DNA from 3 places in the Falsiroseomonas sp. HC035 genome. Region 3 is predicted to be linked to each of the others. Evidence: predicted binding sites of a transcription regulator. Region 3 holds the regulator's gene; each other region holds the start of a gene.
The links. Region 3 encodes LexA, which represses DNA repair genes until DNA is damaged. Its sites were predicted from a motif close to TGTTCTANNTANGTTC; they were not measured.
Positions count from the first base shown of each region.

Region 1 (3,271 bases), on a different contig from region 3:
CGTGTTCGATGGCGCCATCCTGATCGGCCTGCAGCCCTGGCTGACGCCGGCGCAGGTGGTCGGCGCGCTGCTGCTGTTCCGACTGTACTACTACATCGTGCCGCTGTTCCTGGCCGGCATCCTGTTTGCCGGCTTCGAGATCGCGCAGCGCCGCCACGCGCTGAAGCGCTTCGCCACGGAACAGGGCGTGACGGATGCGCTGGAAGTGCCGGTGATCGCAGGCCTGGTGGGCCTCGGCGGGGCGCTGCTGATCTTCGTTGGCGCGCTGCCGGCGCAGGGCACGGCGGTGGCGGAATGGGCGGGGTATGAGGCGGCGGTCGCCTCCCACTTTGCGGCCTCGCTGATCGGGTCGCTGCTGCTGGTGATGGGCTACGGGCTGCTGCGACGGCTGACGCTGGCCTGGGGCACCGGCATCGCGCTGCTGCTGACCGGCGCGCTGATCTGCTGGCTGCGGGCCGATGGCTGGTGGCTGTGGGGCGCCTTCCTGCTGGTGGCCGGGCTGCTGGCGGCGATGCGCAGCGCCTTCTACCGCACCGCGCGTCTGATGACGGAACCGCTGGCCGGTTCGACGCTGCTGCCGCTGGTGGTGGTGGGGCTGTGCGCGCTGATGCTCGCGCTGGTCAGCTATGGCGGCAAGGTTGCAGGCGACAGCTGGTGGGGCGTGGTGGTCTCGCCGCTGGCGCCGGACAGCCTGCGCTTTTCCGTGGGCCTCGCGGCGGTGCTGCTGCTGGTGGCGGCGGTGCGGCTGCTGCGCCCTGCGCGGCTGCAGCCGGTGCCCTGGGACGCCGAGGTCCGGGCGCGGCTCAAGGGGCTGGGGGCGGAGGCGCCGGAGATCGCCGATGGCGCGGTGTTCGGCGAGGCCGGCCGCGCCGGCTTCGGCTTCGTCCGCCGCAACGGCATCTGGCTGGCGCTCGGCGACCCGGCGGGGGAGGAGCGGGACCGCGTTTCCGCCATCTGGCGCTTTCGCGACATGTGCGAGCGGGAGGGCGTGGATGCCGCCTTCTGGCGCGTCGGGCCGGGGCTGCTGCGGGTCTATGGCGATATCGGGCTGACGGCCTTCCCGATCGGCGCACCGAAGCCGGGCGACGGGCCGCGCTTCCTGGCCTGCCGGGCGGAGAAGGACCTGGAAACGCTGGCGCCGCTGCTGCCGGGGCGGTAGGCGGCGATGCCTACTGCGTTGCCCAGATGATGCGGTGCATCCACGCAAGCTCTGCCAGGTCGAAGCTGTAGTTCGGATGCGCTGGGTTCAGGCTGGCCAGTTCGACCCGGCGGGCGGATTGGCGCAGCAACTGCTTGGCCATCACCTCCCCGGCGCGGGTGCGGACCACCACGCGGTCGCCGCGTCGCACCGGGGCGCCGGGGGAGACGATGACGACGTCGCCATCGCGGAACACCGGCTCCATGCTCTCGCCGCTGATTTCCAGCGCGTAGGCGTTCGGGTCCGGCACGTCGGGCACTGAGATCTCGTCCCAGCCGCCGCCGACCGGATAGCCGCCATCGTCGAAGAACCCCTCGCTGCCGGCCTGGGCCAGGCCGATCAGCGGGATGCGTCGGGCGATGGCGCTGCGGCCGCGGGACAGGGCAGGGGCGCCGGTGACGAGGGAGGCGAAGGCCTCGAAGCCCGTGCCGGTGGCGGCCAGAACCTTCGCGACGCTTTCGGTGGAGGGCCAGCGGGCGCGGCCATCGACACCGGTGCGTTTGGACGGGTTGAAGGCGGTGGCGTCCAGCCCGGCGCGGCGGGCCAGGCCGGAGGCGGAGAGCCCATGTTCGGCGGCGAGCGCATCGATTGCCCGCCAGACATCCTCGTGCCGCATGGATGCGGATTTCCCTGTTCGTTACAGGCGACCTGCGCCTGCTCTGGGTGATCCATCCTAGGTTTCGAGTCGGGAGGCAATAGGAACCATATCCTTGCAACCGTAGATGGAACGGTCTAGAAAGCTATTGTTCCTGTTTTGTTCAGGAACTAGCCCTCGAGGACCCCCGAGATATGTCCATCGCCCCCCGCCACGCCCCCGTCCTGGCCAGCCTGGACCGCGCGCAACCGTTCGCCTCCGCCGAGGATGCCTGGTTCTGGACCATGGCGGCGCTGACCGCCCGGCGCGACGGCGCGCGCCTCGGCGCCGGGCGCGGCCTGGTGGTGCGGCCCTGCGAGCCGGATGACGTGGTGAAGTGCCTGGACCGGCTCTACCGCCAGCGCCGCATCGACCTGGCGCATGCCCGCATCCTGCGTATCTGGGGCGAGCGGCATGAATCTCCCAGCCCGCGCATTCCGACCGAGGCCGGCGACCTGCGGCTGTGGCGCGAGGCGATGGAGCGGCTGGACTTTCCGCTGCGTGCCAAGGGGATCGTCGGCGGTCCGCCCCGCGGATTGCCGGAAGGCGAGGTGGTGGCGTTCCGGGGGCGTGTGGCATGACCGGCGCAACCTTGAACGGCGCGACCAAACCCTTGTCCACGCACCGCCTGGCGCATCGGCGGGTGACGGATGCAACGGGGCAGACCGTGTGGGTCGCCTTCGGCGGCGGCGCCGACCAGCCCTGGCTGCACCTGCTGCGGCCCGGCTTCAGGCATTGTTTCGCAGCACTCGGCGATGAGGCCGGATGGACGGTGCTGGAGCCGCTGTCGGGCCGCTTGCTGGTGGCACGCCTGCCGGTGCCGGGCGGCTTCGACCTGCCCAGCTTCTATCGCCGCGCCGGGTTGCGCGTGCTCGGCCCCTTCATCCCGGCGGAGGCGGCGCCCCGCAGCCTGCCGCCGCTGGCACCGTTCACCTGCGTGGCGCTGTGCCGCGCGCTGCTGGGGCCGGCGGCACCGCGGGCCTGGACGCCGTTCCAGCTGTTCCGCGAGCTGGGCGGAAAGGAATATAATCAGGAAAAATAGGAATAAATATTGACGCCGCGCGGCATCCGGCTTATCAAGCCCCTGCCACGGGGCGAGTTGCGCTCCACGACATCCTCCTCTCCCGGTCCTCAAACTCCGACCCGTCCGGCCTTGCCGGGCGGGTCTTTTTGTTGGGGCCCCCTCTCAAGCCGAAGGAAGCGCGCATGGGTGGCCTGTTCAAGGCGCCGAAGCCGGCCGTGTCCGCCGCGGATGCCAGCGTCGCCGCCAGCCAGGCGGCCCAGGGGGCGGCCGCGCAGGCGGCCGCTACCGAAGCCGCCGCGGAGGAAACCGCCCGCCAGGCTAGGCTGCGGGCGCTGGAACGCGCACGCCGCGGCGTGTCCGGCACCATCGCCACCTCCGCCCGCGGAGTGCTGGACCCGGCGCCAGGCTTCGCCGC
Region 1 is NZ_JBNXUN010000005.1:40,964-44,234, forward strand. It holds gene ACLF3G_RS12640 (lysylphosphatidylglycerol synthase domain-containing protein) at 1-1,159, shown strand, start outside; gene ACLF3G_RS12645 (S24 family peptidase) at 1,170-1,814, opposite strand; gene ACLF3G_RS12650 (hypothetical protein) at 1,988-2,413, shown strand; gene ACLF3G_RS12655 (hypothetical protein) at 2,446-2,874, shown strand; gene ACLF3G_RS12660 (hypothetical protein) at 3,039-3,271, shown strand, end outside.
Region 1: the regulator LexA is predicted to act here: its motif matches at 1,943-1,958, upstream of ACLF3G_RS12645 (S24 family peptidase).

Region 2 (3,271 bases), on a different contig from region 3:
TTCACCGCCCGACAGCGTGGCGGAGGACCGGCCGAGGCTGAGGTAGTCCAGCCCGACATCGACCAGGAACTGCAGCCGTTCCTCGATCTCCCTCAGGATGCGGCGGGCGATTTCCTGGCGCTGCGGCGTCAGCGTCTCCATCACTCCCGCAAACCACTTCCGGGACTTGATGATGGACAGGTCGTTGACCATGCCGATGTGCTCGCCGGCGATCTTCACCGACAGCGATTCAGGCTTGAGGCGGTGGCCGTTGCAGACGGGGCAGGCGCGTGAGGCCTGGTAGCGGGACAGATCCTCGCGCACCCACGGATTGTCGGTTTCGCGGTAGCGGCGCTCGAGGTTGGGGATGACGCCCTCGAACGCCTTCTTCACATCGTAGGCGCGCAGGCCATCCTTGTACTTCAGCGTCACGATTTCGGCGCCGGTGCCATGCATCACCACATGCCGGAACGCCTTGGTCAGGTCGCCCCACTGGCTGGTCATCGAGACCTTGTAGTGCCGCGCCAGGCTTTCCAGCGTCTGGTCGTAATAGGGCGACTGCGCCCCGGCCCAGGGCTGCACCGCGCCGTCCTTCAGCGACTTGGTGTCGTCCGGCACCACAAGCTGCGGGTCGAAGAAGCTCTGTGTCCCGAGGCCGTCACAGGTCGGGCAGGCGCCCTGCGGGGAGTTGAAGGAGAACAGCCGCGGCTCGATCTCCTCGATGGTGAAGCCGCTGACCGGGCAGGCGAATTTCTGGCTGAAGACGGTGCGGCCCTCGCCATCGGCATTCTCGGCATAGGCAACGCCGTCGGCCAAAGCGAGCGCGGTCTCCAGGCTGTCGGCCAGGCGCGCCTCGATGCCCTCGCGGACCACGATGCGGTCCACCACCACCTCGATGTCGTGCTTCAGCTTCTTCGACAGATTCGGCACCTCGGCCACCTGGTAGAGCGTGCCGTTGACCTTCACCCGCTCAAATCCGCGGCGCTGGAACTCCAGGAAGTCCTTCTTGAACTCGCCCTTCTTGCCCTTGGCGACGGGCGCCAGCAGCAGCAGGCGCGTCCCCTCCGGCATCGCCATGATGCGATCGACCATCTGGGACACCGTTTGCGCCTCGATCGGCAGCCCTGTGGCCGGCGAATACGGCACGCCGACGCGGGCCCAGAGCAGGCGCATGTAGTCGTGGATTTCCGTCACCGTGCCGACGGTTGAGCGCGGGTTGTGGCTGGTGGTCTTCTGTTCGATGGAGATCGCCGGCGACAGGCCCTCGATGCTGTCCACATCGGGCTTCTGCATCAGTTGCAGGAACTGGCGGGCATAGGCCGAAAGGCTTTCGACGTAGCGGCGCTGGCCTTCTGCGTAGATCGTGTCGAAGGCGAGCGACGACTTGCCGGAGCCGGACAGGCCGGTGACGACCGTCAGCGTGTCCCGCGGGATGTCGATGTCGACATTCTTGAGATTATGCTCCCGCGCGCCGCGCACACGGATCTGGCCGGTCATGGATGTCCACCGATGGATAGGCGCACGGAGCCTCCCGGAGGGATGCCACGTTCGCATTGTGTTCTGGGGGTTTTGCCACCATATAGGTGGGGCGGGAAGAGGTTTTACGAGGCCTGTCGCGCGCAGCCCAGCCCTGTCTGGTCGGCGCGGCAGCGTCGGGCTAGTTTCCGCGGTTCAGATCGAGGGGCCGGCGATGGCAGGCGTGAACAAGGTGATCCTGGTTGGCCGTCTGGGTAAGGACCCGGAGGTGCGGAACTTCCAGAATGGCGGCCGGGTGGTCAACCTGCGCCTGGCGACGTCCGAGCGCTACAAGGACCGCGAAGGCAACCAGCAGGAGCGCACCGAGTGGCATTCGGTGGCCATCTTCAACGAGAAGTTGGGCGAAATCGCCGAGAAGTACCTGAAGAAGGGCTCCGAGGTGTATGTCGAAGGCCAGCTCGAGACCCGGAAGTGGCAGGACCAGTCAGGGCAGGACAAGTATTCGACCGAAATCGTGCTGCGCCAGTTCCGCGGCGAGATCGCACTGCTGGGCGGGCGCGGCGGCGGCGGGGCTGACCCGGGCGAGGGGGATACGGGCGGCAGTTACGGCGGCGGCGGGCGCTCCTCGGCTCCTGCGCGTTCTGGCGGCGGCGGTTGGGACAACAGCGGCGGCGGCGCCCGCGGGGGCGGCGGCGGCCGCAGCGCTCCGCCGAAGGGCGGCAGCGACCTGGACGACGATATTCCGTTCTAAGGACCGTTCGTCCGCGTCCGTCCGATCTTGGTGAGGCCGGTACGTGATGAGGGATCTGCCGGCGGCTCGCGGCCGCTCGAATTGCAGCAGGCTGTAGCGCAGCAGCCCAGTCCGGCCGTCCAGATCCAGCAAGGGGAGCCCAGCCTGCCCCCAGCCCTCGGCCGCCCCGCCCCGGCCGCTGGCCTGCAGCATCCGGCCGAGGAAGGCATAGGTCGGCAGGGTGTGGCGGGTGATGTCGCGCAGCGTCGCCAGGGCAAGCACGGCCCCGGCCGGCAGGCGCTGATAGCCGGCGGCGGAACGGGTCACGTCGCAGGTGCCGAACCGCTTCACCCGGTCGAACCACGAAGCGCGGGTCAGCCGCGTTATGGGCACCCAGGCCGAGGCAGGCACGAAATCCGACAGTTCCAACGCATCGCCCGGCCGCAGCACGCGCCGCACCTCCGCCAGGAAGGCGGCGCGGGCCAGTTGGCGCGGGTCGATGTTCAGGCTGACCAGGTTCAGCGGCTGCATCCGCTCCTCCAGGCAGGGGAGGGTGCCGCCCAAGCCGCAGCCGGCATCGAGCACGCGAATCCCCGGCGCGACTCCGGCCAGGGCGAGCAGTTCCAGGCTCAGCCTTTCGGCCACGGCGGCGTACTCCTCGGCCGAGTCCGGGCGGGCCAGCCTGGGCTACGGCCGGTAGCCTCAGTGGATGTGGCGGCCGAAGCTCTGTTCCAGTTGCGGGTAGCCGCGCGCCAACTTGCCCAGCAGCAGGTCGATACAGGGCAGCGTCACGCGCCAGCCGCCCGCGACGGCGTAGCCGCCATGCCAACTTGCCGCATCTCCGCCTGGCTCCTGCGACCCATGTCCTCAGTTGCTTCAGGCCGGCATGAGCCACGAGTGAAGCGGCAGGGCGCAACTAACGGCACATTGCGGGCCGTTTCCGGCCAGGAATTGGCCTTGGGAGGGGCTGCACCCTTCCGCCGGGGCGCGGAATTGCCTAATCCACAACCCGCGAGACCCGGCTGCGTCCGGCCAAGCATGAGGATTGCGCGTTGAGCGACACGTCACCGCCGCCTGGCGACCCCA
Region 2 is NZ_JBNXUN010000001.1:100,932-104,202, forward strand. It holds gene uvrA (excinuclease ABC subunit UvrA) at 1-1,476, opposite strand, end outside; gene ssb (single-stranded DNA-binding protein) at 1,670-2,206, shown strand; gene gyrA (DNA gyrase subunit A) at 3,238-3,271, shown strand, end outside.
Region 2: the regulator LexA is predicted to act here: its motif matches at 1,525-1,540, upstream of uvrA (excinuclease ABC subunit UvrA).

Region 3 (3,271 bases):
GAACAGGCGGTGACGGCGGCGATCCCCGGCGCAGCCGGCGCGGTGGCCGCGGCGCTGATCACCGGTACGCAGAGCGGCATCCCGGAGCCGGCCATGGTTGCGATGCGCGATTCCGGGCTGGCGCACCTGCTGTCGGTGTCCGGCCTGCACATGGCAATCGTCATGGGGCTGGTCTTCGGCGTGCTGCGGGCGGGCCTGGCGCTGGTGCCCTGGGTGGCGCTGCGGGTGCCGGGGAAGGCCGTGGCGGCGGTGGGGGCGCTGGCGGCGGGGGCATTCTACATGCTGCTGACCGGATCGCAGGTGCCGATGCAACGCTGCCTCGGCATGGCGGCGCTGATGACGCTGGCGCTGCTCGCCGGGCGAAGGGCGCTGTCGCTGCGGGTGCTGGCCATGGCCGCCGCGGCGGTGCTGGTGGTGGCGCCGGCGGAAGTGCTGGGGCCATCCTTCCAGATGTCCTTCGGCGCGGTGCTGGCGCTGATCGCCGGGCATGACGCCCTGCGGCCCTGGCTGGCGCGGCTGGAGCCCCGGCGCGCCTGGTGGCGGCGCGGCCTGCTGCTGCTGGCAGGGCTGGTGCTGACATCCCTGCTGGCGGGCGCGGCCACCGCCCCGTCCGGCCTGCACCACTTCGGGCGGTTGCAGGTGTTCGGGGTGCTGGCCAATGCGGTGGCGGTGCCGCTGACTTCCCTGCTGGTGATGCCGGCCGCGCTGGCGGCGGTGCTGGCGCTGCCGATCGGACTGCAGGACTGGCCGCTCTGGGCCATGGGATGGGGGGTTGAGTGCATCCTGCTCGTGGCGCGTCTGGTCGCAGACATGCCGGGGGCTGCGCCGGCGATGCCCCCACTGCCGGGCTGGGGGCTGGCGCTGGCGGCCTTCGGATTCTGCTGGCTGTGCCTGTGGCGCGGCGGTCTGCGGCTGTTCGGGGTGCCGGTGATCCTGGCGGGCCTGGCGGCGGGTCTCGTCTCGCCACCGCCGGACCTGCTGGTGTCCAGCGACGCCCGGCTGGTGGCGCTGCGCACGGCGGACGGGATTTACCTCTACCGCGTCCCGGGGGCCCGCAACTTCGCGCGCGACAACATGCTGCGCGCGATGGGCGCGACCCAAGCGCTGGCACTGCCGGGACAGGGGGAAGTCGCGGGCGGCGCCATTTCGTGCACGCCGACAGCGTGCCGCTTCCAGCCAAGGCCCGGCAGCGCCGTCGCCGTGCTGCTACGGGGGCCACCGGCGCGGCGCGGGGAGCGTATGCCGCCCCTGGACCCCGGACAGGCCTGCGGCCACGCTGCGCTGGTCGTGGCGCTCGAGGCGATGGAGCCGCGCTGCCGCAGCGGCGTCACCATTGACCGGTTCGCGATGTGGCGCGACGGCGCCCAGGCCGCCTGGCTCGGCACGGCGGCCGTCATCCGCACGGACCGCGGCCTGCGAGGCGACCGCCCCTGGGTGCCGCCGGTCCCGATGCCAGGTCGCGCCTCCGACCTGCCGCGCGCAACCGTCGATACGGGATCGCGTTAACCATGCCTTAGCCGGGCCAGATCCAGGATGCCCGGACAGGAAGGGCGGAAAGGACGCGAGTCATGGACATGGCATGGATGCTGGTCGCCGGGATTCTGAGCGGTGTCGTCGCCACGGCAGCGTGGCAGCGGCTGCACGCCTGGCGTGCGGCACGCCGCCACGAATGGGACCCCTACTGAGGGCTCAGTAGCGGCGCAGCAGGCCGATCAACCGGCCCTGAACCCGAACCCGGTCCGGCCCGAAAATGCGCGTCTCGTAGGCGCGGTTCGCAGGCTCCAGCGCCACCGAATTGCCCTTGCGACGAAGGCGTTTCAGCGTGACCTCCTGGTCATCGACCAGTGCCACCACGATCGCGCCGCTGTCGGCCGTATCGCCGCGGCGGATGATCACCGTGTCGCCGTCCAGGATGCCAGCCTCCATCATCGAATCGCCAGCCACCTCCAGCGCATAATGCTCGCCGCCGCTCAGCAGCGCGGCCGGGACGTCGATGCTGGCCGAGGTGTCGCGCAGCGCCTCGATCGGCATGCCGGCAGCAATCCGACCATACAGCGGCAGGGCGACAGAGCCCGCTTCGTTCGCTGCCTTCTGCACCCCGGCAAGGCCCGGCGCGAAATGGCCCCGGATCACGTTCGGCGTGAAGGATGGCGGAGCAGGTGCCGGCCCGGGATCGGCCCGGCGCGGCGCGACGTTTTCCGGCAGGCGCACAACCTCCAGCGCACGGGCGCGGTGCGCGCGGCGCTTCAGGAAGCCTCGTTCCTCCAGGGCCGTTATCAGGCGGTGGATGCCGGATTTGGATTTGAGGCGCAGCGCGTCCTTCATCTCCTCGAAGGAAGGCGAGAAGCCGGTCGCGCGCAGGTGCTTGTCGATGAACATCAGCAACTCGTGCTGCTTGCGCGTCAGCATGGCGTTCTCCAGCCGGTCGGGGGACCACGGGGTGCCGAACAAACGGGCAACCGGCATGGATGTTCTATGTAGGTTCCTGCGAGGCCGTCAAATCTTTTTCGCGGCTCTTGCCAAAAAACGCGCCGTAGCGGGGCTTAGATGCCGAACTGGCCCAATGGGATGGCCGGCACCTCGGCCCCCTTGGGCAGGGCCGGCGCCAAGGGCGGCCTCAGGATCAGCGCTTCTGCCCGCGCCAGATTGGCTAACATGGAGCTGTCCTGCTGCGGAAACGGGGTGGCAGTGATGTGGCTGTCCGAATCGGTGCCGAGCGTGGCGCGTAAATGATCGAATCGGCGGTCATTCGCCGGCAGGTCGGCGCCGGCCCGGACCAGGATGGTGCGCGGCGCCGCGGGCGGCAGCCCGGACAGCACGGCGAGTGCCGGCAGCAGGAACTGCACGCCACAGACCAGGGCGGAGACTGGGTTGCCGGGCAGGCCCAGCACCGGCGTGGCGCCGAGCCGGCCCCAGATCAGCGGCTTGCCCGGCCGCATGGCGATCTTCCAGAAATCCAGCGCAAAGCCGTCCCGGCCGAGCGCTGCCTGGATCAGGTCATGCTCGCCCACGCTGGCGCCGCCCGTCGTCACCAGCAGGTCGCAGCCGCGGGAGGCCGTGGCGGCGGCGGCGATCGCATCCCGATCATCCGCCACGATGGGCAGCACCAGCGGATCGCCGCCGCCGGCCCGCACCAGGGCGGCCAGGGCATGGGCGTTGCTGCTGACGATGCCGCCGGGCGGGATCGGCTCGCCGGGCAGGGCGATCTCGTCGCCCGTGGCCAGAATGCCGATGCGCGGGCGGCGATGCACCATCAGCCAGGGGTGGTTGG
Region 3 is NZ_JBNXUN010000009.1:62,268-65,538, reverse strand. It holds gene ACLF3G_RS18765 (ComEC/Rec2 family competence protein) at 1-1,506, shown strand, start outside; gene lexA (transcriptional repressor LexA) at 1,690-2,409, opposite strand; gene ACLF3G_RS18755 (molybdopterin molybdotransferase MoeA) at 2,544-3,271, opposite strand, start outside.